4 regions of the Nitratireductor sp. GZWM139 genome follow, and region 3 is predicted to be linked to each of the others. Evidence: predicted binding sites of a transcription regulator. Region 3 holds the regulator's gene; each other region holds the start of a gene.
What was found. The regulator LexA, encoded in region 3, represses DNA repair genes until DNA is damaged. The targets are predictions, from matches to a motif close to TGTTCNNNNTGTGTTCNG.

Region 1 (7,196 bases), on a different contig from region 3:
CAAGGGCGATCTACAGGAGCATGAGCTGCTCGCCTCCCGGTGTGGGCGGGGTGAAGAGGTCGCTCCTCAGCCGGCGCTTCTCCTGATTGAGGCCAAGCCGTTTGGCAGCGATCTCGAACCGGCGACCGATCTGCCAGGCATAGGGGCCGGCGCCTTTCATCCGCTTGCCCCACTGGGCGTCGTAATCCTTTCCGCCACGCATGGAGCGGATCAGCGAAACGACATGGCGATAACGATCGGGCGCATGGCGCAGCAGCCATTCCTTGAAGATGGGGCTCACCTCCAGCGGCAGGCGCAGGATGATGTAACCCGCCTCACGCGCGCCGGCGGTCGCTGCCGATTCCAGAATGCGCTCGATCTCGCAATCGGTGAGGCCGGGAATGACGGGGCCCATCATCACGGAGGTGGGGATGCCTGCCTCCGTCAGCGCGCGCACCGTTTCCAGCCGGCGCGACGGGGTGGCGGCGCGCGGCTCCATGGTGCGCGCCAGCTTGCGGTCGAGCGTGGTGACGGAGAGTGCGACCTTGGCCAGCCCCTGCTCGGCCATGCGGGAGAGGATGTCCATGTCGCGCATGACGAGCGCAGACTTGGTGACGATGCCGACCGGATGTTTGTGCGCCTCCAGCACTTCGAGAATCTCGCGCATGATGCGGTATTTCTTCTCGATGGGCTGGTAGGGGTCGGTGTTGGTGCCGATGGCGATGGTGCGCGGCTCATAGCCGGGCTTTGCGATCTCACGCTCCAGAAGGCGGGCGGCATCCGGCTTGGCAAATAGTTTTGCCTCGAAGTCGAGCCCGGCCGAAAGCCCCATATAGGCGTGGGTGGGGCGTGCGAAGCAGTAGACGCAGCCATGCTCGCAGCCGCGATAGGGATTGATGGACCGGTCGAAGGAAATGTCCGGCGAGCTGTTGCGCGTGATGATGGTGCGCGGCTTTTCCACCTGCACTTCGGTCTTGAAGGGCGGCAGTTCCTCGATGGAACCCCAGCCATCATCGAAGACATGCCGCGACACCGGCTCGTAACGTCCCGACGGGTTGATGCCTGCGGCACGACCGCGCCGGCGTTCGACATCGATGCGGATGCCGGACCGGTCGATCACCGTGTTGGCCACCGCGGCGCCACCGCCATTGAAGGCGGCCGTATCTGCTCTGGTCATCTGTTCCATGGGTCACTCCATGCCTGGGCGATGTGGCCGGCTTTCTGGAACGCGGGAACTGGCGGAAAGCGGAATCAGCATCGCTGCCGATGAATCTATTCCTATCGAACAAATGAGAACAAAGCAAGAACTTTAATCGGGGAACGGAACAGCCGTGTTTATCCACAGGCGTCAGGAGCCAGCATCCATGTGGATGCCAGCCTGGCTTGAAACAGGTTTTTGGAGAGGTGGGGTGCCGCTCAGGCGGACTTGCCGCCGCCGCGCTTCAGATGCTCGGCAAGTCGCGGCATGATTTCCACGAAATTGCAGGGCATGTGGCGGTAGTCGAACTGGTCCCTGAGGATGCCGTCCCAGGCATCGCGGCAGGCGCCCGTGGAGCCGGGCAGGGCGAAGACGAAGGTCTGGTCGATGAGGCCGGCGGTTGCGCGCGACTGGATGGTGGAGGTGCCGATCTTCTCAAAGGAGATGCGGTGGAAGACATGCGAAAAGCCGTCCATGCGCTTGTCGAACAGCGGTTCGAGCGCTTCGGGCGTCACATCGCGACCGGTGAAGCCGGTGCCGCCGGTGGTGATGACGGCATCGATGCCGGCATCGGCGCACCAGAGTTTGACGGCCATGCGGATGGCCTCGACATCGTCGGCAACGATCCTGCGGTCGGTGAGCGTGTGGCCCGCCTCCTCGATGCGTTCGGCAAGCGTCTGGCCGGAGCGGTCATCTTCGAGCCCGCGCGTGTCCGAGACGGTGAGAACGGCGAAGCGCACGGGGATGAATTCACGGGTGGGCGTGGTCGGCATCTGGCTGCTCCGCTGCAAGGGTTTCGGTTTCAAGGACGAACCATTCGGGATGTTCGCAGGCAAGGGCGCGCCGGGCGCGCGCTGCCGCATCCGCTGATGAGAAAATTCCGAAACAGGTGGCGCCAGAGCCCGACATGCGCGCGGTCAGCGCGCCGGCGCGCCTTAGAGCCCCAAGACCATCTTCGATCTGGGGCACGAGGCGGCGCGCCGGCATTTCCAGATCGTTGCGCGCGCCATCCAGCCAGCGGACGGCCGTTGCGGCGTCGGGCAGGTCCTCAAGGGCGGGAAGGGGAGCGTTGTCGCGCCGCTCAAGCGCTGAAAAGACTTCAGGCGTTGAGAGCGGAATGTTGGGGTTCACCAGAACGAGCGGCAGGGCGGGGAAGGCGGGGAGCGTTTCCAGAGCCTCACCGATGCCGCGCGCGATGAGGGGTTTGGAGGCAAGGCACATGGGCACGTCGGCCCCAAGCCGGAGGCCAAGGCGGATGAGATCGGTCTCGTTTATGGCGAGGTCCCAGTGGCGGACGAGCAGGCGCAGGGCCGCAGCCGCATCGGCGGAGCCGCCGCCAACGCCCGATGCAACGGGCAGGTTCTTTTCCAGATGGAGCCGCACCGGCGCGCGCGCATCACCGCCGAAGGTTTCGCGCAGGAGGTCGCGGGCGCGGGTGACGAGATTGCCGGACCCGATGGGCACATGAGCGGCGTAATGGCCCGATACGAAGAAATCGTCTTCCGCGCCGTCTTCCACTTCCAGAAGATCGCCATCGCCGGTGAAGGCCACGAGCGTATCGAGCAGATGAAACCCGTCCGCGCGTCTTCCGACGACATGCAGTGCCAGATTCACCTTGGCGGGCGCGATCATGCTGCCGTGTGGGGACATGTGAGGGGCCGGGTCCTGACCTTGAAGATGGAGGGAGCACCGGACCGAAAACATGGAAACCGGTTTTCAGTTATCCCGATGCTCTATCTGCATGAATTCTCTAGTCTTTGGGAACGCGATATTCGCCCGTCTTGGGATCGTACACCAGTGTTCCCATGCTGCCATTGGCCGCTTCCTTGCGGGCGCGGCGCGCTTTTGCGGTCACGCGTTCGGCCTCGCGGACGAATTTGCGATAGCCCACATAGGCCACAACGCCGACTGCGGCGAAGAAGATCAGTTGGGGCATTGTCGATCCTCCGGTTTCATGCCACCGAGTTTAGCGCATCCATTCGGACGCACAAAGGACGCTTTGATCCGGCGCGGCGCCGGGTCAAAGCCCGTAGCGACGCCACAGCGCCTGTTCCTCTGCTGCTTCCAGAAGACCGGAGGCTGCGTTGCCGGCAAAGGCCGCCCCGAGATCGGGCAGGCCGCCGGCGCTGCCGGCAATGCCAAGCTTGCGGCCGAACAGGCCACGCGGCTGGGTGATGAGGGCGAGTTTGGTCTTTTCGCCATAACGTTCCTTGAGCACCGAGCGCATGTCGCCGATGCCGTCCACAAGCCCCAGTTTCAGGGCGCTTTCGCCGGTCCAGAATGCGCCGGTGAAGAGATCGCCATCCTCGGCGAGCTTTGCGCCACGGCGTTCTTTCACCAGATTGATGAACGTGTCGTGGATTTCGAGCTGGAGCGATTTGAGGCGCTCCACGTCTTCCTTCTTCTCCGGCTGGAAGGGATCGAGGATCGCCTTGTTCTGGCCGGCCGTGTGCACGCGCCGCTCGACGCCGATCTTCTTGAGCATCTCCGGGAAGCCGAAACCGGCGGAGACGACGCCGATGGAGCCGACGATGGAGGAGGGATCGACGATGATCTCGTCGCCGGCAATGGCGATCATGTAGCCGCCGGAGGCCGCCACATCTTCAACAAAGACGAAGACCTTCTTGTCCTTCTCCGTCGCGAGATCGCGGATGCGGCGAAAGATCAGGCGGGACTGCACGGGCGAGCCGCCGGGCGAATTCAGCGAGATGGCGACGGCCGGCGCATCCGGCATGGAAAAGGCGCGCTCGATCACTGCGGCCGTGGTCGCCAGAGAAAGGTTCTGGCGAAAGGCGCTGCTCGACGGCATGATTGCGCCGGAAAGCCGGATCACGGGAATGGTGACCGTATTGCCGCGCAGGCTTTTGGGAAGAAGACGGCTGAAGAAGCGTCGCAAGGGCTCTGTTGCTCCAGATGGCAGGGATTACAACTCAAAAGCATGTAGGCATTTGCACGGGCCGTGCAATGGCGAAGCGCGCTCAATCACCAAAAAGCGCCGCCCGGCCATTGGTTAGCGCCTCGGCGCGTTCTGTCACCCGATCGTCGCGGTCGCGCAGGACAAGCGGTGGTTCCAGCGTGAGACCGGCGCGGTTTCCCTTCTGGGCGCGAATCAGAATGCGGATCGCGGGGCTCTCAGCCCGTCCATGCACCGGCACGATGCGCGCGCCGCCGAAACGGCCCTCCAGCGCGGCAAGAATTGCGGCGAGCGAGGCAGGGCGTGCGATCAGCGCCAGAAGCCCGCCCGGCGCGGTGATGGCGGCGGCGGTGCGCAGCCATGTCTCGAACAAATCGTCGGCCATCACATGCGCCGCCCGCTTCAGCGCATCGGGCGTGGCGCGGTCGCTGGCGCTGTTGAAAGGCGGGTTCATGACGACGCCGGAAAACGCATCGCGGCCAAGGCCTGCGGCTTCACGGGCCGTTCCGGTCAGCGTCACGTCGGCTTCGAGCACGGAGATACGGGTGGCAAGGGCGCTGTTTTTCGCAAGAGCGATGCTGCGGCGGGCGAAACCGGCCATCTCGGGCGCGTTTTCGACAAGGGTGATGCGCGTCTGCGGGCAGCGGGCGGCCACGGCAAAGCCGGCAGCGCCTGCGCCCGCGCCCAGATCTGCGACCGCACCGCTGAAACTGCCCGGAAGCGCGGACGCCACCAGCATCGCGTCCACGCCGGCGCGGTGGCCGCGCCGCACGGGCTGGACCAGACGGAAAGCGTCCCGATGGAAAGAATCGACGCTGCAGGCCGCGTCGGGAACCGTGTCAGTCATTGTCTCTGTTGCGCATCTCGTGTTCTATGCCCGCATCCTCAAGCAGCTGATGGGCCGCCTGACGGTCTTCCTCGTCTATCAGGATGCGCTTTGGCAAGATGCCGAGCGACCCTTCCAGAATGCTCATGTTCTGGTCGGCGACGAAACAGGCAATGCCCGCATCGCGCAGCAGGCTCTGGACGAAGGAAATGACGACGGGATCGTTGGTGCGGACAAGCTCGAACATGGTGCGACGTTGACAGTTTGCGCCACGGCTGTAAACGACTTCGTGAATAACCGGGGTTACCCCGCGCGCATTCGCCGCTTGCTCCCGTGGGGCAGGGGGAACTAGATTGCGTTGAACGTTTATGAGTTCCGGCTAAGAAGTTCCGGCCCTGCCGCAATTGGAGGACCATCTGTGGGTGTAGTATTGAATCTTGACGGCAAGCGCGGCGCCGCCTCCGTCGCCAGCCTCATGGAGCTGACCGCCGACGAGATGGCGCGTGTAAACGAGCTGATTCTCTCCAAAGCGGGCTCGGATGTGGAACTCATCCCCGAACTTGCAAAGCACCTGATCGATTCCGGTGGCAAGCGCCTGCGTCCGATGGTGACGCTCGCCGCAGCCCAGATGTTCGGCTATTCGGGCGAGGGACATGTGAAGCTCGCCACCAGCGTCGAGTTCATGCACACGGCAACGCTTTTGCACGACGATGTGGTGGATGAAAGCGATCTGCGCCGTGGCCGCAAGACCGCGCGCATGATCTGGGGCAACCAGGCAAGCGTTCTGGTGGGCGACTTCCTGCTCGGTCAAGCGTTCCGCATGATGGTTGAAGTCGGCTCGCTTGAGGCACTCGACATCCTGTCGACCGCCGCTTCGGTGATTGCCGAGGGCGAAGTGCTGCAGCTCAGCGTCGCCAAGAACCTGGAGACGACCGAGGACGACTATCTCGCGGTCATCAAGGCGAAGACGGCGGCCCTGTTCTCGGCAGCGGCGGAAGTTGGCCCCGTGGTCGCAGGCGCGACCCGCAACGACCGCGCCGCATTACGCTCTTACGGCACCAATCTCGGCCTTGCCTTCCAGCTGGTCGACGATGCGCTGGATTATGGCGGCAAGAGTTCGGACCTCGGCAAGAATGTCGGCGACGACTTCCGCGAGGGCAAGGTGACCCTGCCGGTGATCCTGAGCTATCGCCGTGGCAGCCCCGAAGAGCGCGCCTTCTGGAAGAGCGCCATCGAGGACAACCAGTGCGATGACGCGGCGCTGGAAAAGGCAATGACCCTGATGCAGAAACACGGTGCGATCGGCGACACGATCGACCGGGCGCGCCATTTTGGCGAAATCGCCCGCGATGCGCTCGCTCCGCTGGAGAATACACCGCAGAAAGACGCGCTCCTTGACGTGATCGACTTCTGCATCAGCCGGGTGACCTAAAGTAATTCTTGACGTTGAAGCGCTTCCGCAAAAAGGCCATGCTTGTCTGCAAGACGGGAAGGGATTCCCAGCGTCTTCGCTTTGGCGGAGGAACAAGAGACGAGGGCAGCATGCAGCGGGACGGTAAATGAGAAAGCGCATCAACTCGAGACTGTTGGCAACGGTTGGTCTGGCGGGATTTCTCGCTCTTGCGCCCCAGGCGGGGTCTGCCAAGGAAGGCGGGGCGGACGATCATGATCTGATCGCGATCTCCTCCTTCTCCGGCGCGTTCCTTGCCGCCAGAGCGGCGGAAGCCGACAATGATCTCGACAGCGCCATCGATTATTACGAGCGCGCGCTTTCCTTCGAACCCGACAATCAGGTGATCCAGCAGAGCCTGCTTCTCTCGCTGGTTTCGGAAGGCCGCTTCGAGGCGGCGCTTCCGCATATGCGTTCGCTTAAATCCGTGCCCGAGATCGAGCGCTTTTCGCGCCTCGGCCTTGCGGTGGATGCACTGCGCAATGAAAAATACGAAGAGGCCGGAGACTGGCTGAAGCTGGTTCTGGAATCGGATCTCGATCGGCTGATCACCTCCATCATGTCTTCATGGAGCAAGGTGGGCGAAGGCAATTCCGACGAGGCGCTGAAGGCGCTGGACGATCTGGAAGGGCCGGAGTGGTATCGCCTTTTCAGCACCTATCATGATGCGCTGATCAAGATGCAGAGCGGCATGAACGAAGAGGCGGAGAAGGCCTTCGACGCTCTGCTGAGCGACGTGGCGTCGGCATCCGCCGGCCCGGACACCTATATGCGCGCGGCTGAAACCTATGCCGCATGGCTCGCCTCGCGTGGCGAGAAGGAAAAGGCG
Region 2 (7,196 bases), on a different contig from region 3:
CGGCGCGCGCCAGCGGCAGCACGAGCGTCGTGCCTTCCTCTTCCTGAAAAACACCTTCCGATTCCGCATAAAGCGTTGCGGCGCGGTCCCGCTCCACGCAGCAGAAAACGAAAACGCCCGTTGTAAGAACGGGCGTCATTCCTGCCAGCATGGCCTGCGTATCACGAACGGTCCGGGGCATGTCTCTGGCGCTTCAGTCTGTGTTTGCTCCGGGGAAGGGCGGTCAGGAACCGCCCAGGGAGTTGATCTTGCGCTGCATGTCGGCGATCTGCTCACGTAACTCCTTCAGATCATCGGAGCGCGGTGCCTCTTCGCCGGCATTGTCTTCGCGCGCTGCGCCCTGATTTGGGGCAGGGGGCGTGGGCGCGAACATGCGCATGGCGTTCTGGAACATCTCGATGTTGCGGCGGGTCTGCTCCTCGACCATCTTCATCGGGGCCGACATGCCCATCATGTCCATGGATGATCCGCCGAACGCTTTGTCCATCTGCTCGCGCATGCGTTCCTGCTCCTTGGAGAAGGCCATCATGGATTGTTCGAGGAAGCTCGGCACGACCATCTGCATCTGGTCGCCGTAAAAGGCGATGAGCTGACGCAAAAACGAGATCGGCAGCATGTTCTGCCCGTTGCGGTCGTTCTCCAGCTCGAAAATGATCTGGGTCAGGACCGCATGGGTGATGTCTTCGCCGGATTTGGCGTCCTGCACGACGAAATTCTCGTCGCGCTTTACCATCTCGGCCAGATCTTCCAGGGTCACATAGGTGCTGGTGCCCGTGTTGTAGAGGCGGCGATTGGCGTATTTCTTGATGACGATCGGGTCGTCCTTGGCTGGCATTACTGACCTCCCCGTAGCACGGTTGTCTGTGGCATCGCGCCCGGACGTCTCCTGCGTCGTCCGGTTTTCGATGCCTTGGATTCAAGGACTGAGGGCTTTGCAAGACGCCACTGCGCCGTTCCACCGCCCCGTTGCCGGGGCCGTCGGCGCGCACCCCCTGCATTTGCCGGTGTCAGGATATGCGCAAAATCCCATTGAATGAAAGCGCTTTTCGCAGTGGCGAAGAGCGCGGCGCTCCTGTTCGGCGGTGCGCAAGCTTTGTTGCGCTGCACACAACCGTTTGACTCGCCCCTGATTAGCCGCAACAAATGTGAATGAGAGCAGTCCGTCACAAGGGCTGCACATTTGCACGTGTATGCAATTTTCCAAGGGAGAGCCTTTCATGTCGTCAGCCGAAGCCATTGTCGTTGCCAGCGCCGCCCGCACCCCGGTCGGCTCGTTCAACGGTTCCTTCGCCACCGTGCCAGCGCATGAGCTTGGTGCAACCGCCATTCGCGAGGCGCTTTCGCGCGCCGGCGTCGCGCCGGAAGAGGTGAACGAGGTGATTCTCGGTCAGGTGCTCACGGCCGGCCAGGGACAGAACCCCGCGCGCCAAGCGGCCGTCGCCGCCGGCCTGCCGGAAGAAGCCACCGCCTGGGGGCTCAACCAGGTCTGCGGTTCGGGCCTGCGCACCATCGCCATCGGCATGCAGCAGATCGCCTGCGGCGATGCCGACATCATTGTTGCCGGTGGTCAGGAATCCATGACGCTCTCCACCCATTGCGCCTATCTGCGCGCCGGCGTGAAGATGGGCGATTATGCCATGATCGACACGATGATCCGCGATGGTCTGTGGGATGCCTTTAACGGCTACCACATGGGCATCACCGCAGAAAACGTGGCGCGCAAGTTCCAGATCACCCGTGACGAGCAGGACGCTTTTGCGCTCGCTTCGCAGAACAAGGCCGAAGCCGCCCAGAAGGCCGGGCGCTTCAAGGATGAAATCGTCCCGGTCACCGTGAAGAGCCGCAAGGGCGAAACCGTGGTCTCGGACGATGAGTACATCCGCCATGGCGCGACCATCGAGGGCATGCAGAAGCTGCGTCCGGCCTTCGACAAGGAGGGCACGGTCACTGCCGCCAATGCGTCGGGCATCAATGACGGTGCGGCCGCCGTGGTGCTGATGCGCGAGAGCGAAGCCCAGCGCCGTGGTCTGACGCCGCTGGTGCGGATCGCCTCCTGGGCGACGGCTGGCGTCGATCCGGCAATCATGGGCACGGGGCCGATCCCGGCATCGCGCCGCGCGCTGGAGAAAGCCGGCTGGAAGGCCGAGGATCTCGATCTGGTCGAGGCCAACGAAGCCTTCGCCGCACAGGCCTGTGCGGTCAACAGGGACATGGGCTGGAACCCGGATATCGTGAACGTGAATGGCGGCGCCATCGCGATCGGCCATCCGATTGGCGCTTCGGGTACCCGCATTTTCAACACGCTGGCCTTCGAGATGCGCCGCCGTGGCGCGAAGAAGGGACTGGCCACGCTTTGCATCGGTGGCGGCATGGGCGTCGCCATGTGCGTGGAAGCGTTGTAGGCTTTGAGCTGGCGCGCGGCGTTTGTGCCGTGCGCCAGCCGGATTATCGCCCGGTCTCAACAGGGCGAAGGCGGCGGGGAACACTCACCTGAGGGAGACGAACTGCATGAAAACGGCACTTGTTACGGGTGGAACACGCGGCATCGGCGCGGCGATAGCGATGGCTCTGAAAGAGGCGGGCTATCAGGTCGCGGCCAATTATGCGGGCAACGATGAGGCCGCCGCGCGCTTTACCGAAGAAACGGGCATAGCCTCCTACAAATGGTCGATTGCCGATTACGACGCCTGTGCGGACGGCGTGGGCCGGGTCGAGGCCGATCTCGGGCCGGTCGATGTTCTGGTCAACAATGCCGGCATCACGCGGGACGTGATGTTTCACAAGATGACGCCAGAAGACTGGCGTGCCGTGGTGGATGTGAACCTGAACGGCGTCTTCAACATGACCCATCAGGTCTTCGCCGGCATGCGCTCGCGCAAGTTCGGTCGCATCATCAGCATTTCGTCCATCAATGGTCAGAAGGGCCAGATGGGCCAGACCAACTATTCCGCCGCCAAGGCAGGAGAGATTGGCTTCACCAAGGCGCTGGCGCAGGAAGGCGCGCGCTTCAACGTGACGGTCAATGCGGTTTGCCCCGGCTACATTGCCACCGACATGGTGATGGCGGTGCCGGAAGTGGTGCGCGAGAAGATCATTTCGCAGATCCCGGTGGGGCGTCTCGGCGAGGCGTCTGAAATCGCGCGGTCCGTGCTGTTCCTGGCCTCCGACGATGCGGGCTTCGTCACGGGCTCCACGCTCACTGTCAATGGCGGTCAGTACTTCATCTGACGAAAAGTCACGTCCTGTGCATTCATTTTTCGGGGCGCTGTGGGTAACCCGCAGCGCCCTGTTTCGTTAAAATGCGTATCAATTTGAAACAGCTTCGTTAACGCGGCATTCAGGCTGCGCGGCTGCGTTTGTGGATAAACTGTGCGCTGTCTGCCCGGAACCGGTGGAAACCACCAGATATTGCGGTGAACGTAGCGGGAACATCTGGATATCAGTGATTCGTAGCCGATTCGTTCCGGGTTTGGTCGAAGTGTTAACGCCATGCGGCATGGCGGGGCCGTAACCCGTTAACGGCTTCGCAAAAATTCCTAACAAAATCTTATGCTTGCACCGTTGCCTGGCAGGCCCGTCGCGCCTCCCGCGCAAATCCTTAACGCGCGACACGCGTTTTCCGGCTTTGCGGAACATGCCCGATTCAGCATTTGGGTGTCTTTACGTTGCGTCATACTCTATCTTGTGGTGAACAAAACGGGAAACAACGCAGGTCAGTGATTCGTAGCCGATTCGTTCCAGACTCGTTCCAAATCTTAATGGCCGGAAACGGTTTGGGTCATTTTTGGCAGTCTTTGTCGGTGGAGCGGCAGTCTTGCCTTGGAATGCGCATGCAAAGCATGCTAACCCGTGTGCTCGCCTTTTTTCGCTGAGGTAGACGGCTTTTCAGGCCCTATGAATTTCCAAAAACAGAATGCCAAGCCGAGAGTGTTGTCGGGTCGTGACGTAACGGCCATCCTCGGGCCAACAAATACCGGCAAGACGCACCTGGCCATCGAGCGCATGGTTGCGCATGGCACGGGCGTGATTGGCCTGCCGCTGCGGCTGCTTGCGCGCGAAGTCTATTCCCGCGTCGTCGCCAAGGTCGGCGAGCAAAATGTCGCGCTTGTCACCGGCGAAGAAAAAATCTCGCCGCCCGGCGCGCGCTATTCGGTGTGCACGGTCGAGGCCATGCCGCGCGAGACCGACGCCGCCTTCGTGGCGATCGATGAGGTGCAGCTCGCCGCCGATCTGGAGCGCGGCCACATCTTCACCGACCGCATTCTGCATCTGCGCGGCCGTCAGGAAACGCTGCTTCTGGGCGCTGGCACCATGCGCGGCATTCTTGAAAAGCTGCTGCCGGGCCTCTCCGTCATCACCCGTCCGCGCATGTCGGTGCTCAGCTATGCCGGTTCGCGCAAGATCACGCGTTTGCCGCGCCGCTCGGCCATCGTGGCCTTCTCGTCGGACGAGGTTTACGCCATTGGCGAGCTGATCCGCCGCCAGCGCGGCGGGGTGGCTGTCGTGCTTGGCGCGCTCAGCCCGCGCACGCGCAACGCGCAGGTAGCCCTCTACCAGTCGGGTGATGTGGACTATCTCGTGGCGACCGACGCCATCGGCATGGGCCTGAACCTCGATGTCGATCATGTCGCCTTCGCGCAGAACCGCAAATTCGACGGTTTCCAGTATCGCGACCTCAACCCTGCGGAGCTCGGGCAGATCGCCGGCCGCGCCGGCCGTCACCTGCGTGACGGCACGTTTGGCGTCACCGGCCAGGTCGATCCCCTTTCCGATGAACTCGTTCACCGCATCGAGGCGCATGATTTCGACCCGGTGAAGGTGCTGCAATGGCGCTCCGCCGCGTTTGATTTTTCCAGTGTCGATGCGCTCAAAGCCTCGCTCGACGTCACGCCCCCCGTGGAAGGCCTTACCCGCGCTCTGCCCGCTGCCGACGCCAAGGTGCTCGAATTCCTGTCGCGTGACGGGGATGTGTGTGCGCTGGCCGACGCCCGCGAGCGTGTGGCCCTCCTGTGGGACGCCTGTGCGCTGCCGGACTACCGGCGCATCGCACCGGCCCACCACGCAGAAATTGTTGGTGCAGTCTTTTCTGATCTGGCGCGAACGGGCCATGTCGATGAAGACTACTTGGCTGAGCAGGTTCAGCGCGCCTCGTCCACCGAGGGGGACATCGACACACTGTCGCAGCGTATTGCGCAGATCAGAACATGGACATTTGTCTCGCACCGGCCCGGATGGCTGGCCGATGCGACACACTGGCAAGAAAAAACACGAGAGATAGAGGACAGTTTGTCCGATGCGTTGCATGAGCGATTGACGAAACGCTTTGTGGACCGCAGGACATCCGTGCTCATGAAGCGCCTGAGAGAGAATGCAATGCCGGAAGCAGAAATCAGCCCCGTTGGCGAAGTCCTTGTCGAGGGGCATCACGTTGGTGAGATGCTAGGGTTCCGTTTCACCGCCGACCGCTCTGCGGAAGGTGAGGACGCGCGCGCCGTCAAGGCTGCCGCCCAGAAAGCACTCGCTGCCGAATTCGAAACGCGGGCAGACCGCTTTGCCGCTTCCGGCAATGGCGATCTGGCGCTGGATTCCGAGGGACTTCTGCGCTGGCTCGGCCAACCGGTGGCGACGCTGGTTTCCGGCGAGGAAGCGCTGCGCCCGCGCGTCGTGCTTCTGGCCGACGAGCAGCTGACCGGCCCGGCGCGCGACAAGGTCGCCGCCCGCGCCGAGCGTTTCGTGAACTATCAGATCGAATCGCTTCTGAAGCCGCTGGTCGATCTGCGCGATGCCGAGAGCCTTTCGGGCATGGCGCGCGGGATCGCGTTTCAGGTTGTCGAGAGCTTCGGCCTTCTGAACCGCCGCACCGTGGCAGAGGATGTGCGTGCGCTCGATCAGGACGCCCGCGCTTCGCTGCGCCGCCTCGGCGTGCGCTTTGGCGCTTACCACATTTTCGTGCCGGCGCTGATCAAGCCTGCGCCTGCCGGCCTTCTCACCCTGCTCTGGGCGCTCAAGAACGACGCCAAGGACAAGCCGGGCTATGGCGATGTGGTCAATGCGCTTGCCGCCGGTCGCACCTCCATCGTGTCCGATCCGGCTTTCGAAAAGGCATTCTATGGCCTCGCCGGCTATCGCAATCTGGGTCGCCGCGCCGTGCGTGTCGATATTCTCGAGCGCCTTGCCGACCTGATCCGTCCCGCACTTTCGTGGAAGCCGGGTTCCGGCGCACGTCCCGAGGGCGGTTATGATGGCGCGGCCTTTGTGGTCACGCCGGCCATGATGTCCATTCTCGGCGCGACCGCCGATGATATGGAGGCCATCCTCAAGGGACTGGGCTACCGCAGCGAGGCGAAGCCGGCCGAAGAGGTTGCAACGCATCTGAAGTCGCTGGACGACGCTGCCGCCGAGAAGGCTGCTGCACCGGCCCAGGCTGCCGATGCTGCCGCTCCCGCCGAGGCCGAAGCCGAAGCCGCCGCGAAGACGGACGACGCGCCCGCCGATGCAGAGAAGCCTGCTGAAGCTGAAGCGCCAGCCGGGGAAGCGAAGCCCGAAGCCGAGGCGAAGCCGGAAGCTGATGCCAAGCCGGAGGTTGAGACGCCGGTTGCCGCTGAGGCTCCGGCTGAAAAGGCCGCTGACGAAGAGGAAGAGCCCAAGCCCGTCATGATCTGGCGTCAGGCCCGTTTCGACGGTCGCAAGCGTCAGGGCGGCGGCAAGGGCAACAATCAGCGTCAGCAGGGACGTGGTGGCCGTCAGGAGCGCGAAGGCGCACCGCATCGCGGCAAGCCTAACCGCAGCAAGGATGGCGACAAGCAGGGCTTCAAGCGCAAGGGTGGCGCAGGCCGTCCGCGCGAAGAGCGTCCGGCGCGCATCGATCCCGATTCGCCCTTCGCCAAGCTCGCTGCCCTCAAGGATCAGCTGAAGAAGTAGCGACATGCGATGAGCGGCACGGTCTTGGAACGCCAGCGTATCGACAAGTGGCTGTTCTTCGCACGGGTGGTGAAATCCCGCTCGCTTGCCGCAAAGCTCGCCCAGGCGGGCCGTGTGCGGGTCAATCGCAACAAGATCGAGCAGGCCGCCTACCAGATCAAGGTGGGCGACGTGCTCACCATTTCCCTTGAGCGGCACGTGCTCGTCTATCGGGTTCTGGCTCCGGGGGCGCGGCGCGGCCCGGCTGAGGAGGCCCGCACGCTCTACGAGGATCT
Region 3 (7,196 bases):
CATCGATTGCATCCTGGCGCCAGTTCTGCACCCAGATGATGATGACAAAGGCCAGCAGAGAACCCTGGGCGATCATGTAGTAACCGAGTGGGAAGCCCAGGAACGTGTATTGATCCAGCGTCGAAACCATGGCTGGCACGACAAGCGCGAAGAATGCCCAGAGCGTCAGAACCACAATCGTCAGGTTTCTGGTCTTTGCCCAGTAGCGATCCCTCACATCATCTGCGTTATTAGCGGACATGCTGTCCTCCTCCCTAAAAACGTCAGCGACGAAAGTCGTTGGATGTCACCATTGCGGTTCTGTGGAATTGGAATCACAATGGAATGCCTCAAGCATTGGGCATCTCAAGTTCAATGAAAATCGAGACATTGGTCGTATGTAACGGGAAGCACGCAATGGGTGTTGAGTGGTCGAAAGGCATTTTATTCTTGCGGGAAGCCGCAGCACGCATGCGTTTCCGGCGTGAAAATACAGCGATCAATACTGTCGGGATCATGTGCGACTTTGTTTGCACACGTTCATCTTTCGTCGCACAGAAGAAGCTCTATGGATACCTGAAGGCGCGCATGGGCACGCGCTATCCATCCATGTTCGAGGATGATGTCTTTGTTGAATCCATCAACATCGCCAAGCTGCATGTGTTTGCCGCCTGCCTCTCTGATCTGACGGTTCATGCCGTTGCCAGGGTGGCCTCTGGCGGCGCGCTGGAGGGGGAAGAGGCACGCACGCTGGCGCTTCATTGTCACGAGGCCGGACTGGCGGACAATGGCGATGTGCTGCCCGATGCCGGTACGGTGGAGGCCTGGCGCAGCGCTTTCGTGAAGCGTATCGCGGATGTTCACTGGCAGAATGCGGCGCTGGCCGCAGATTGCTTTACCGAAAGCCCAAAGGCGCTTTTCAAATGGGCGCCGATCGCTGACGAACTCAAGCGGTATGACCGTGAGATCGTGGAGAACTCGATCCGCTTCGCCTTCAGTGAAGTGACGCGCTCGTTCCGCGAACGCGCAGAGCTTCCTGAACTGGCGCAGGACTGGCGGGCGCAGTCGGTCACTTGAGCACGCCGCAATAAAAAAGGGCCCCGTCCGAAGACGGAGCCCTGATCGCCCCAACAGTAGCGATCAAACGGAATAGTACATGTCGAACTCGACCGGGTGCGGCGTCATCTCGTAACGCAGCACTTCCGACATCTTCAGCTCGATATAGGCGTCGATCTGATCGTCGTCGAACACGCCGCCGGCCTTCAGGAAGCCGCGGTCCTTGTCGAGCGCCATGAGTGCTTCGCGCAGCGAACCGCAGACGGTCGGCACCTTCTTGAGCTCCTTCGGCGGCAGGTCGTAGAGATCCTTGTCCATGGCCTGGCCAGGATGGATCTTGTTCTTGATGCCGTCGAGGCCGGCCATCAGCAGCGCTGCGAATGCGAGGTAGGGGTTTGCGCCCGGATCGGGGAAGCGAACCTCGACGCGCTTTGCCTTCGGCGAGGAGCCGAACGGAATGCGGCAGGATGCCGAACGGTTGCGCGCCGAATAGGCGAGCAGGACCGGGGCTTCAAAACCGGGCACAAGACGCTTGTAGGAGTTGGTGATCGGGTTGGTGAAGGCGTTGATCGCCTTGGCGTGCTTGATGACGCCGCCGATATAGTAGAGGCAGCTCTCGGACAGACCGGCATATTCATTGCCGGCAAAGGTCGGCTTGCCGTCTTTCCAGATCGACTGGTGGACGTGCATGCCCGAACCGTTGTCGCCATAGACCGGCTTCGGCATGAAGGTTGCCGTCTTGCCATAGGCATTGGCGACCTGGTGAACGCCGTATTTGAACTTCTGCACGCTGTCGGCGCTCTTCAGGAGCGTCTCGAACTTGATGCCGAGCTCGTGCTGGGCAGCGCCAACCTCGTGGTGGTGCTTTTCAACGATCACGCCCATTTCGGACAGGACCGTGAGCATTTCCGAGCGCATGTCCTGCGCGGAATCGATCGGCGGAACCGGGAAATAGCCGCCCTTCATGCGCGGACGGTGGCCCAGATTGCCGGTCTCATAGTCGGCGTCGTCGTTGGACGGCAGCTCGCTGCAGTCGAGCTTGAAGCCGGTGTTGAAGGGATCAGCCTTGTACTTCACATCGTCAAAGACGAAGAATTCCGGCTCCGGACCCACATAAACGGTGTCGCCAAAGCCTTCGGACTTCAGAAAGGCTTCTGCCTTCTTTGCGGTGCCGCGCGGGTCGCGGTTGTAGGCCTCGCCGGAGATCGGGTCGAGAATGTCGCAGATGATGACCATGGTGGACTGGGCGAAGAACGGGTCCATATGGGCGGTGTCGGGCTCCGGCATCAGAACCATGTCGGACTCGTTGATCGCCTTCCAGCCGGCAATGGACGAGCCGTCGAACATGACGCCATCGGCGAACATGTCCTCATCCACGGCCGTGACATCCATCGTGACATGGTGAAGCTTGCCTCTTGGATCCGTGAAGCGAAGATCGACGAACTTTACGTCGTTTTCCTTGATCTGCTTCATGATGTCTTGTGCTGTGGTCATATTCGCTTTCCTGTTTGCGATGAGCTTGCCTGATGATCCGGACCGGGTCCGGGAACTGGTGGTTGGGGTCAGACTGCGTCTGCGCCGGTCTCGCCGGTGCGGATGCGGATGACCTCTTCAACATTGGTGACGAAGATCTTGCCGTCGCCGATGCGGCCTGTCTGGGCCGCCTTGCGGATCGCCTCGATGGCGGCGTCGACGGTTTCGTCCGGCAGGACGACCTCGATCTTCACCTTGGGGAGGAAGTCGACGACATATTCCGCCCCGCGATAGAGCTCGGTGTGGCCTTTCTGGCGTCCGAAACCCTTCGCCTCGATGACAGTGATGCCCTGAAGGCCGATTTCCTGAAGGGCCTCCTTCACCTCATCGAGCTTGAAGGGTTTGATGATCGCTTCGACCTTTTTCATGCCTCGGTGGCCTCCAAATGGGTTCAGGGACGGATGGTCCGCATCCCTTATTGCTCCGGTTCGGTTGAAGCACGAAACATGCCAACTCGTGACAGAGCCTTGCATGTTGCGTGCCAAACGCTGCATTCTGCGTCTTGAGAATTGGCGCGACGCGGTTTTCTCCGGCTTTGGCATGCTAGGCGAGCGCCCCCGGATAGCAAGATGGGAACCATGCGGTGCGGTTCGCAGTTTGAGACTTGCTTAAAAAATATGCAATGAGCCGAAGAAAGCGGCAGCTTGTTATGCGTATGGTTGTTCTGACACCTGAAGAAATGGGCAATGTGGATCGCGCGGCCATCGCAGCCGGCCCTCATGACGGGTACGGGCTGATGCGCAATGCCGGCGCGGCGGTGGCTGATCTTATCCTCGAGCGGTTTTCCGGCGCTGCCGGCGTCGCGGTTCTCTGCGGACCGGGCAACAATGGCGGTGACGGCTATGTCATTGCGCGGCTTCTGGCCGAGCGCGGCGTGAATGTCCGCCTGTTCGCCGATGCTGCGCCGCGGGAAGACAGCGATGCCGCCAGGGCGCGCGAGGACTGTTTTGTAACGCCTGAGGCGCTGGCCGATTTTCGCCCCGAGGCCGGCTGGGTGGTGGTTGACGCGCTCTATGGCGCCGGGCTTTCAAAGCCAATCGCGGGCATCGAGGCCGAACTCATCGAGCGGGTTGCGGCTGCGGGCGTCCCGGTGGTTGCCGTCGATCTTCCGTCCGGTCTTTCGGGTCTCACGGGCAAGCTCCTCGGCAGCTGCTTCAATGCGGACCTGACCGTCACGTTTTTCCGCAGAAAGCCGGGGCATCTGCTCATGCCCGGTCGACGCCTGTGTGGCGAGCTGGTCGTGGCCGATATCGGCATTGCCGAGACGGCGCTTGCATCAATGGATATCGCCCTTTGGGAAAATGGTCCGGCGCTCTGGCGTGACAGCGTGCCGGCGGTGGAGATCGATGCGCACAAATATGTGCGTGGTCATGTGGCGGTTGTTTCGGGCGGTGGCGCATCCACTGGTGCAGCGCGGCTTGCCGCGCGTGGCGCGGCGCGCGCCGGGGCAGGGGCCGTGACGGTGCTTTCGCCTGCAAACGCCCTGTCGGTGAATGCGATGCACCTGACCTCGATCATGCTGCGCAAGGCGGAAGCAGTGGATGAACTCATCGCCTTCCTCGATGAGCGAAAACCGACAGCCGCTGTTCTCGGCCCGGCAGCCGGCACAGGCGAGCGCACGCGCAGCTTCGCGCTGGGTTTTCTGGAGCGCGATGAAGGGCTGAAAGGGCTGGTGCTGGATGCCGACGCCATCACCGCCTTTGCCGATGCGCCCGATACGCTCTTCGAGGCCGTGAGAAGCTCTGCCGTAGCGACCGTGCTGACGCCGCATGACGGTGAATTCGCGCGCCTCTTCGGCGATCTCGCGGCCGATGCTTCCATGTCCAAGGTGGAGCGTGCGCGCGCAGCGGCAGAGCGCTCAGGAGCGGTGATCATCCTGAAGGGGGCGGACACGGTCGTCGCCTGCCCGGACGGGCGCGCCGCGATTAACACCAACGGATCGCGTTTCCTGGCGACGGCGGGCTCTGGCGATGTTCTGTGCGGGATTGTGGCCAGCCTTCTGGCGCAGGGCATGCCGGTCTTCGAGGCGGCATCAGCCGGCGTGTGGCTGCATGCAGAGGCTGGCGGGATGTTTGGCCGGGGCCTGATTGCGGAAGACCTCCCCGAGATGCTTCCGCATGTCTTCCAGGCGCTCTTCCCGGACGATGTTAGCTGAACCGACGCGGAGCTTGAAAAGAGCGCGCATTCTGGATGCCGGATGGCATCGGAGCCGGGGCATGCCTGAAGCCGCCCCGGATAGTCTTAAACTCAGTAGCGGCGCATCAGGCCGACGAGGCGACCCTGCACCTTGACGCGGTCGGGGCCGAAGATACGGGTTTCGTAAGCCGGATTGGCGGCTTCAAGGGCAATCGATGCGCCCTTGCGGCGGAAGCGCTTCAGCGTTGCTTCCTCCTGATCCACCAGCGCCACGACGATCTCGCCGGGATTGGCGGTCTGCGTCTCGCGGATGATCACCGTGTCGCCATCGAAAATGCCCGCATCGATCATCGAGTCGCCCTTGACCTCAAGCGCGTAGTGATCGCCACCGGTCAGCATGTCCGGCGGAACCGCGATGGAATGGGTCTGGTGCTGAATGGCGTCGATGGGGACACCGGCAGCGATGCGGCCCATGACAGGCACGGAAACGACGCCGGAAAGCGCGTCATCATTGCTGGCGGCAGGCTTGGAGGCCGCTGGCGCGGGCGTCTTGCCGAGGCTGCCCTCGATAACGCTTGGCGAAAAGCCGCGCGCGGCGGAATTGAGGCCCGGCGCGATGGAATCGGGAAGCCGCAGAACCTCCAGCGCACGCGCCCTGTTCGGGAGCCGGCGAATGAAGCCGCGCTCCTCCAGAGCCGTGATCAGCCGGTGAATGCCGGACTTGGAGGCGAGGTCGAGCGCCTCCTTCATTTCATCGAAGGAGGGCGGGATTCCGGTCTCCTTCAGTCGTTCATGGATGAACAGAAGAAGTTCGTGCTGCTTGCGGGTCAGCATGGGCGCCACCGAGAATCAGTTAAAAACAAAACCAGAACATACTCTATATGTTCCAGTTGTGTTCCGCAACCGTCCGGTTGCAGCGCCTATGGCGCAGCGAAAAGCGCCTTGGCTCCGTCTGCCACGAACTGGACCGCGAGGGCTGCCAGAATGACGCCCAGGAGGCGCGTCAGGATGGAGCGTCCCGTTTCGCCCAGAAAGCGGTCCACGCGCTCCGCCAGCGTGAAAACGGCATAGGTGAGGAGGATCGTTCCAAGCAGGATGCCGAGCAGCGCAATGGTGCCAAGAATTGAATTGAACTCGCCCGAAAGAAGCACGGTGGCCGAGATGGCGCCGGGACCCGCGATCAGCGGAATGGCCAGCGGGAAGGCGGCGATGTTGCGGATCATGTCGCGCGTGATCGCGCGCTCGGCGCTCTTTTCGTGGCGCTCCTGGCGGCGCTCGAAGATCATCTCGAAGGCGATGAAGAACAGAAGCAGGCCGCCTGCCACGCGGAAGGCGGGAAGCGTGATGCCGAACACGGCCAGAATGGCGCTGCCAGCGACGCCGAACAGGGCCAGAACGGCGAATCCGATGACGGCTGCGCGCACGGCCACCTGATTGCGCTCCGAGCGGTTCATGCCCGCTGTCAGCGCCAGAAAGAGCGGCGCAAGCCCTGGCGGATCGACGGTTACCAGCAATGTGACGAAGGCGTTGAAAACGGTATCGTAACCAGGCATCGGGTTCTCCTTGCGGCCTCTCTAGCCCAGCTTGGATGCGAGGGAAAAGCCCTCATTCTTCACGCAGGCTCGCTTCCTGCGGCAATTTGTCAAGGCGCTCATCCCCAGGAGGTTCGTATGCGCCTGAAATTGCGTTGGATTTCCGTCATCAAAAACGGATGCTCAATTGGAGAATCGCTGACGGCTCATATATAAAGAGTATGTGATTCCTCATTAAGAATGTGACACGTTTTGACTGACCAGACGACGCCGAACGGATCGGGCGAGCCCGACGAAATCGAGCCGATTTCCATTGTCGAGGAGATGCAGCGCTCTTATCTCGATTATGCGATGAGCGTGATCGTGAGCCGCGCCCTGCCGGATGCACGCGATGGTCTGAAGCCGGTGCATCGGCGCATTCTCTATGCATCCCATGAGAGCGGTTACCACTGGAACCGCAAATATGTGAAATCGGCCCGTCCTGTTGCCGACGTGATGGGTAAGTATCACCCGCACGGCGATGCCGCCATCTACGACGCCTTGGTGCGTATGGCGCAGAACTGGTCCATGCGCCTGCCGCTGGTCGACGGGCAGGGCAATTTCGGCTCCATCGACGGCGATCCGCCGGCGGCAATGCGTTACACCGAGTCGCGTCTCACCAAGGGCGCGCATGAGCTCCTGGAAGACATCGACAAGGACACGGTCGATTTTCAGGACACCTATGACGGCTCCTCCAGCGAGCCGCGCGTGCTTCCGGCGCGCTATCCGAACCTTCTGGTCAATGGTTCGGGTGGTATCGCCGTCGGCATGGCGACGAACATTCCGCCGCACAATCTGGTCGAAGTCATCAATGGCTGCGTGGCGCTGATCGAGAACCCCGCACTCGGCCTGCCGCAGTTGCAGGAGATCATTCCCGGTCCCGATTTCCCGACCGGCGGCCTGATTCTCGGCCGTTCGGGC
Region 4 (7,196 bases), on a different contig from region 3:
AGTAGGACAGCGTCGCCAGATGAAGCGGGTAAAGACGTATCAGCCGCTTGTAGAGATAGACGCCATAGCTTCGGGCATCGCGCACCTGATCGCCATAGCGCGAGAAGATGAGAAAGCCGGATATGATGAAAAACATGTCGAGCAGTGGCCGCAGCGCTTCCAGCTCGTTTTTCACCTGAAGCCCTTCGCCGGGCGCGAAGTGGCCGAAGTGGTAAAGCATGATCAGAAGCGCTGCCGCAAAGCGCCAGATCTCATAAAGTCGATAGCGGATCATGAGCCCCCCGGCCAATCCAACAGATATTCTCGATCGCCCTGTGTCCGTTCGGACGCATAAAGGGCGATCCAAGTTATTGATCGAGCATCGGAATAACCCGAAAACCGGATGCCGATTCTCGGTCCCACGCTCTAGTTTGCCGGCAATCTTATTGGGGGGATTCTTTAAAAGGCATGAAAAAAGCCCGGGGCGAAAACCCCGGGCTTTTCAGATTCACTGCCTGAGCGATCAGGCCGACTTCTTGTCGTCTTCGTCGATCTCTTCGAAATCGGCGTCAACGACATCGTCGCCGGAAGCCTTGGCGTCAGCCGCTGCGTCTGCCTCGGCAGCTTCGGTCTGGCTGGCCTCGTACATGGCCTGACCAAGCTTCATGGAAGCTTCGGCGAGGGTGTTGGTCTTCGCCTTGATGTCCTCGGCGTCGTCGCCCTCGACGGCCGTCTTCAGGTCGGCAAGCGCGTCTTCGATGGCCTTCTTCTCTTCCTCGGAGACCTTGTCGCCATATTCGCCAAGCGACTTCTCCGTGGAGTGGATGAGGGCCTCGGCCTGGTTCTTGGCTTCGACCGCCTCGCGGCGCTTCTTGTCGGCCTCGGCGTTGGACTCGGCGTCCTTCACCATGTTGTCGATCTCATCGTCGCTGAGACCGCCGGAAGCCTGAATGCGGATCGCCTGCTCCTTGCCGGTGCCCTTGTCCTTCGCGGACACGTTCACGATGCCGTTGGCGTCGATGTCGAACGTGACCTCGATCTGCGGCACGCCGCGCGGTGCGGGCGGAAGACCGGTCAGGTCGAAGCGGCCAAGGCTCTTGTTGTCCGCAGCCATTTCGCGCTCACCCTGGAACACGTTGATGGTCACGGCATTCTGATTGTCCTCGGCGGTCGAGAAGACCTGGCTCTTCTTGGTCGGGATCGTCGTGTTGCGGTCGATCAGGCGCGTGAACACGCCACCGAGCGTCTCGATGCCCAGCGAAAGCGGGGTCACGTCGAGCAGCAGAACGTCCTTCACGTCACCCTGCAGAACACCGGCCTGAATGGCAGCGCCCATGGCGACCACTTCGTCCGGGTTCACACCCTTGTGCGGGTCCTTGCCGAAGAAGGCCTTCACGGTCTCCTGAACCTTCGGCATGCGGGTCATGCCGCCGACCAGAACCACTTCGTCGATCTCGCCAGCGTTGAGGCCGGCATCCTTCAGAGCGGCCTTACAGGGCTCGACCGTGCGCTTCACGAGGTCCTCGACGAGGCTCTCGAACTTGGCGCGGGTCAGCTTCATGGTCAGGTGCTTCGGACCCGACTGGTCGGCCGTGATGAAGGGCAGGTTGATTTCGGTCTGCGAAGCGGACGACAGCTCGATCTTGGCCTTCTCGGCAGCTTCCTTCAGGCGCTGCAGGGCAAGCTTGTCCTGCTGCAGGTCGATGCCCTGCTCTTTCTTGAACTCAGCCGCCAGGTACTCGACCAGACGCATGTCGAAGTCTTCACCGCCGAGGAAGGTGTCGCCATTGGTGGACTTCACCTCGAACACGCCGTCACCGATCTCGAGGATCGAGACGTCGAACGTGCCGCCGCCAAGGTCGTAAACGGCGATGGTCTTGCCGTCTTTCTTGTCGAGACCATAGGCAAGCGCAGCAGCGGTGGGCTCGTTGATGATGCGCAGGACTTCAAGACCAGCGATCTTGCCGGCGTCCTTGGTGGCCTGACGCTGGGCGTCGTTGAAGTATGCGGGCACGGTGATGACGGCCTGCTCGACCTTCTCGCCGAGATAGGACTCAGCCGTTTCCTTCATCTTCTGAAGGGTCATCGCCGAGATCTGCGAAGGCGAATAGCTCTCGCCATGGGCTTCAACCCATGCATCGCCATTGTCAGCTTTGACGATCTTGTAGGGGACCAGCTTCTTGTCCTTCTCGACCGTGGGGTCGGAGAAGCGACGGCCGATCAGGCGCTTGATCGCGAAAAGGGTGTTTTCCGGGTTGGTGACAGCCTGACGCTTGGCCGGCTGGCCGACGAGACGCTCGCCCGAATCCGTGAATGCCACGATGGACGGGGTGGTGCGTGCACCTTCCGCGTTCTCAATAACCTTCGCGTCCTTGCCATCCATGACGGCGACGCAGGAATTGGTCGTTCCGAGGTCGATACCGATTACTTTTGCCATATCTTCTCTCCGCAAAGCAGACTGTCAGGACCCATTCCGGCGTTCCAGATGACAGCCCCTGTTCACACGAAATTGCCGCAGCAGCGCCTCAGGACGAAACGCGCCAAACGGCTTCGTGGCGTATATAAGAATGGGATTTTTCAAGCGCAAGGCGGGATTTGCCCCGATTTGGCTTCGAAAGCGGGGTTCGGAGGCCGCGACCGGCGCTCTGACGCTTGCCCCGCGCGGCGTTGATGATGAAACGGAACGCTTCGGACTTTGAGGAAAAGTCAATTTGATCGGCTGCCGCTGATGTGAGAGCGGGTCGCCGAGGGGGGATTTGGCTCAGGCGATAACCGCCGATCAAACTGACATCCGGGAAAATAATGGTCCGAAGATTCGTGTTCTGGGGGCTCGTTGTGTCGTTCCTGCTCCAGGCAGGCTGTATCTGGGAGAACGAAGAAAAGAAGGCTGGCGCGAAGAGAGCACCGATCAGGCTGCCGGTCGCCATGGCGGTCAGGGCGGCGCAGAAGCCCGCCGCCGTGGAGGACGCCCTTGTGGCAATCAATCGCCTTGCGGAGCGCACCTGTCTGGCCACCGCCATCTACTACGAGGCGCGGGGAGAAACGGTGAGCGGGCAGAAGGCCGTCGCGATGGTGATCTTCAACAGAAGCAGGTCGCCTGCATATCCGCCCAGCATTTGTGGCGTGGTCTTTCAGAATGCGCGCTGGCGCAATCGCTGCCAGTTTTCATTCGCCTGCACAGGCATTTCACTGGTGCCGAAAGATGCCGAAGCCTGGCAGCTCGCATTCAGGATCGCCAAGGCCCGATACTCCTGCGCACCCGAATGCAACAATTACACGCTGGTCGACAAAACCAACTATCTGGCCGTCGACGCCACGCATTACTATGCCAATTATGTCAGCCCCAAATGGGCTAAACAGATGCACAGGCATGGCCAGATCGGGCGACACATCTTCCTGTCGCCCCGGTCCGCCGACGGAGTCTGAAAGTGCCGCCGCACCCTGCGGCAGCGGCTTCTGCTAGACTGTCTCCCAGCCATCATGGGTGGCGGCGCGATAGATGGCGTCTATGAGTTTCTGGTTCTTCGCCGAATCCTCGAGCGTGAAGATCGCCGCCTCTTCGCCCCGCGCCGCCCGCGCGATGGCTTCCGCCTGCAGACGGTACTGCCGGGCGCGGGGAAAACGGTGGACGCTGGCGCTGTTGTGATCGGCGCTGAACACGGTAACGCGGGTATCGCCATAGTCCGGGGTGTTGAAGGGGGCGTTGACCTCGATGAACCCCTTGTCGCCATGGAACACCATCGACTGTCTGAGCGCCATCTGCGTCGAGACGTAGAAGGTCAGTTCGAAGTTGCCGAAATCGGCCTTGGCGCTGGCGTAGATGTCGGTGCCGAAATTCGGGTCGCGCTCCACCATCGCCTGCACGCGCTGCGGCTCGCTGCCGGTTGCAAAGCGGGTGGTGACCGTGGGGTAGACGCCAATGTCGGGCAGGCCGCCACCGCCAAGCTCCGGCTTGTTGCGCATGTTGTCGGGGTCGACATTGTGATAGCAGAACACGCCCTGCACATGCCGCAGCCGGCCGATGGCGCCTTCGGCGATCAGGTCACGCACCTTGTGCCATTGCGGGTGGTAGGTGACCATGAAAGCTTCCGAGACGATGACATTGTTCCGGTCGCGCGCCTCGATGACGCGGGCAATGTCCTTTGCATCGAGCGCCAGCGGCTTTTCGACCAGCACGTGCTTGCCGGCGTCGGCCGCCCTGATGGCCCAGTCCACATGATCGGAGGTCGGCAGCGGGATGTAGACGCCGTCCACATCCGGCGAGGCGAGAAGCGCGTCGTAGGACGAGAAGGTGTGCGGAACGCCGAAGCGCGCAGCCAGCGCCTTCGCTTTGGCCTCATCGCGGCTGGCAATCGCCGTCACCACGCCGTTTTCGGCATCCTGGATCTGCGGAATAACCTGCTCGCGACCGATCTTGGCCGTCGAAAGAACGCCCCAACGGAACATGGATTCTCCTCCTGAATTTGGCGCAGGCAATCACATAGTTCGGGGAAAGAAAACCGATAAGGTTTTCCGACTCTTTTTGTTCTGCTAATGTTCCGCAAACAGTCTTGGAGACACCCATGCCTGCAGATGAGCCGGTTCACCTGGTGGAAGATGGAGAAACCGGAGATCGCTTTCTGATCTACGACGGTGAAAAGGGGCTGCGGCTCGATATCCGTTATGAAGCTGAAACGCTCTGGATGACGCAGGAGCAGATCGCCCGGCTTTTCGGACGTGAGCGAAGCGTCATCACCAAGCACATTTCAAATGTTCTGGATGAGGGGGAACTGGACGAAGAGAGTTCTGTGCAAAAAATGCACACAACCTCCGGGCGCCCGCCGCTACTTTACAATCTCGATATGATCATCTCTGTTGGCTACCGGGTCTCGTCCGCGCAGGCCACCCTGTTCCGCCGCTGGGCCACCGGGATTCTGGTTCAGTTCGCGCGCAAGGGCTTCGTTGTGGATGCCGTGCGCCTGAAGCAGGAAAGCAACCGGGATCGCATCGCGGAACTGCGGGAGATCATCCGGGACATTCGTTCTGATGAGGCGAATGTTTATCGGGAACTGCAGCGCATCTGCGCCCTGTGCCAGGACTATGACGGGCGTTCAGCAAGCGCGCAGAGCTTCTTTCAGCAGACGCAGGCAAAGCTGATTTATGCCGTCGTTTCGCAGACGCCATCAGAACTGGTGCAGGCGCGCGCCAACCACCAGTTCGAGAATATGGGCTTGCAAAGCTGGCCCGGCGACGCAATCCGAAAACGGGATGTGACTGTTTCCAAGAACTATCTGGCCGAAGCGGAGCTCCGCGAACTCAATCGCCTGACCACGATCCTTCTCGACATATTCGAAGATCAGGCGGATCTTGGCCGTCTGGTGGTGATGGACGATGCGACCCGTCTTCTGGAGGCGCAGCTGGTCGGACTTGGACGAACCGTTCTGCGTTCAGGTGGCAGCGTTAGCGCGGAGGCTGCAAAAGAACATGCGCGCAGCGAATACACACGGTATTCCGAACAGCTCAAAATTGAACGCCATAAGAAAGCGGACGAGCACATTTCTGCACTCGTCCGCGAAGCCAAGCGGCTCCCCAAAGGGCGCCGCTGATATGTGATCTAACCGCGCAGCGTGCCGCCGGTCTGCTTGCCGACATTGGCCACGATGCGGCCGGCGATGGCTTCGAGTTCCTCGTCCGTCAGCGTCTTTTCGCGCGGCTGGATCGAGACTTCGATGGCGACCGACTTCTTGTCTTCGCCGAGCGATGCGCCCTCGAAGATGTCGAACACGCGCACGGCGGTCACGAGCTTCTTGTCGGCTGCTGCAGCTGCCCGCTCGATGGTTGCCGCCTCGACCGACCTGTCGACCACGAAGGCGAAATCGCGGCGCACGAGCTGGAAGGGTGAAAGCTCCAGGCGCGGCTTGGTGCGCGTTGCCTTCGCCTTGGGCTCGGGGATCGTGTCGATGAACACCTCGAAACCGCAGATCGGTCCTTCGGCGTCCAGCGCCTCCAGCGTGCGCGGGTGAATCTCACCGAACGTGGCGAGCACGATCTTGGGTCCAAGGCGGATCGTGCCTGAGCGGCCCGGGTGATACCAGTCCGGACCACCGGCCACGATCTGCAACTTGTCGACAGGCGCGCCCGCTGCCTCGAGAGCGGCCAGCGCATCGGCCTTGGCGTCGAACACGCCGACCGCTTCGCTGTTGCCCGACCAGTGACGCCCGGAGCCGTCCATCTTTGCCGTGCCGCGGCGGATGCCGCCGGCAACCCGGCGCTGGCCGGCATAGCTGTCATTCTCATAGGTGCTCGACACCTCGAACAGAGCCACATCGGCAAAGCCGCGCGCTGCATTGCGCTGGGCGGCTGCGATCAGGCCCGGCAGCAGCGAGGGGCGCATGTCCGACATGGCTGCGGCAATCGGGTTGGAGAGCTTGAGCGATGCATCGCCACCACCGAAGAGCTTCGCCTGCGCTTCATCGATGAAGGTCCAGGTCACGGCTTCCATCATGCCGCGCACGGCAAGAGCGCGCCGCGCATTGCGGGTGCGGTTCTGCAGGACGGTGAGGATCTGGCTGTTGACCGCGCCGTGGGAGGAGAGGGGCTCGGGCGCGATCTCGTTCACGCCGTGAATGCGCATCACCTCTTCCACCAGATCGGCCTTGCCGTCGATGTCCGGCCGCCAGGACGGCACGGAAACCTCAAGCACGTCGCTCTCGCCCGTGGAGGCGAAGCCGAGACGCTGGAGAATGTCCTTGCTCTCGGCACTCGACACATTGAGACCGGTCAGGCGCTTCACCTCGCTCACCGGGAAGGTGATGCTGCGCGGCTCGTAGCCCTGATAGCCGACCACGCGGCTTTCGCTCGGCTCGCCGCCGCACAGGTCCAGAACGAGCCGGGTGGCGACTTCAAGACCGGGCTCCATCATCTCCGGGTCCACGCCGCGCTCGAAGCGGTAGCGCGCATCGGTGATGATGCCGAGATCGCGGCCGGTGCGGGCGATGTTCATCGCGTCCCAGAGGGCGGATTCGATCAGCACGTCCGTGGTGTTCTCATCGCAGCCCGAGTGCTCGCCGCCCATGATGCCGGCAATCGACTCGACGCCATTGCCATCGGCGATGACGCACATCTCCGGGGTGAGTTTGTACGTGCGCTCGTCAAGCGCCAGAACCGTCTCGCCTTCTTTGGCCCGGCGCACGGTGAGGTCGCCCTTCACCTTGGCGGCGTCGAAGACGTGGAGCGGG

Region 1: the regulator LexA is predicted to act here: its motif matches at 1,271-1,288, upstream of NDI72_RS00360 (PA0069 family radical SAM protein).
Region 2: the regulator LexA is predicted to act here: its motif matches at 3,734-3,751, upstream of NDI72_RS06085 (helicase-related protein).
Region 4: the regulator LexA is predicted to act here: its motif matches at 4,503-4,520, upstream of rhuM (RhuM family protein).

The regions. Positions count from the first base shown of each region.
Region 1 is NZ_JAMQML010000001.1:84,580-91,775, forward strand. It holds gene NDI72_RS00360 (PA0069 family radical SAM protein) at 11-1,165, opposite strand; gene moaB (molybdenum cofactor biosynthesis protein B) at 1,396-1,950, opposite strand; gene NDI72_RS00370 (4-(cytidine 5'-diphospho)-2-C-methyl-D-erythritol kinase) at 1,928-2,827, opposite strand; gene NDI72_RS00375 (NfeD family protein) at 2,928-3,113, opposite strand; gene NDI72_RS00380 (S49 family peptidase) at 3,198-4,073, opposite strand; gene NDI72_RS00385 (tRNA1(Val) (adenine(37)-N6)-methyltransferase) at 4,156-4,938, opposite strand; gene NDI72_RS00390 (putative signal transducing protein) at 4,931-5,164, opposite strand; gene NDI72_RS00395 (polyprenyl synthetase family protein) at 5,336-6,349, shown strand; gene NDI72_RS00400 (tetratricopeptide repeat protein) at 6,477-7,196, shown strand, end outside.
Region 2 is NZ_JAMQML010000004.1:68,483-75,678, forward strand. It holds gene NDI72_RS06065 (ACT domain-containing protein) at 1-181, opposite strand, end outside; gene phaR (polyhydroxyalkanoate synthesis repressor PhaR) at 224-835, opposite strand; gene NDI72_RS06075 (acetyl-CoA C-acetyltransferase) at 1,218-2,402, shown strand; gene phbB (acetoacetyl-CoA reductase) at 2,509-3,228, shown strand; gene NDI72_RS06085 (helicase-related protein) at 3,895-6,921, shown strand; gene NDI72_RS06090 (RNA-binding S4 domain-containing protein) at 6,931-7,196, shown strand, end outside.
Region 3 is NZ_JAMQML010000013.1:22,673-29,868, forward strand. It holds gene NDI72_RS15790 (DUF4212 domain-containing protein) at 1-241, opposite strand, end outside; gene NDI72_RS15795 (hypothetical protein) at 280-1,056, shown strand; gene glnA (type I glutamate--ammonia ligase) at 1,120-2,529, opposite strand; gene NDI72_RS15805 (P-II family nitrogen regulator) at 2,598-2,936, opposite strand; gene NDI72_RS15810 (NAD(P)H-hydrate dehydratase) at 3,218-4,723, shown strand; gene lexA (transcriptional repressor LexA) at 4,816-5,538, opposite strand; gene NDI72_RS15820 (MarC family protein) at 5,625-6,257, opposite strand; gene gyrA (DNA gyrase subunit A) at 6,489-7,196, shown strand, end outside.
Region 4 is NZ_JAMQML010000009.1:186,771-193,966, forward strand. It holds gene NDI72_RS13190 (acyltransferase family protein) at 1-274, opposite strand, end outside; gene dnaK (molecular chaperone DnaK) at 503-2,416, opposite strand; partial or broken gene NDI72_RS13200 (cell wall hydrolase) at 2,971-3,405, shown strand; gene NDI72_RS13205 (Gfo/Idh/MocA family protein) at 3,439-4,425, opposite strand; gene rhuM (RhuM family protein) at 4,530-5,564, shown strand; gene pheT (phenylalanine--tRNA ligase subunit beta) at 5,573-7,196, opposite strand, start outside.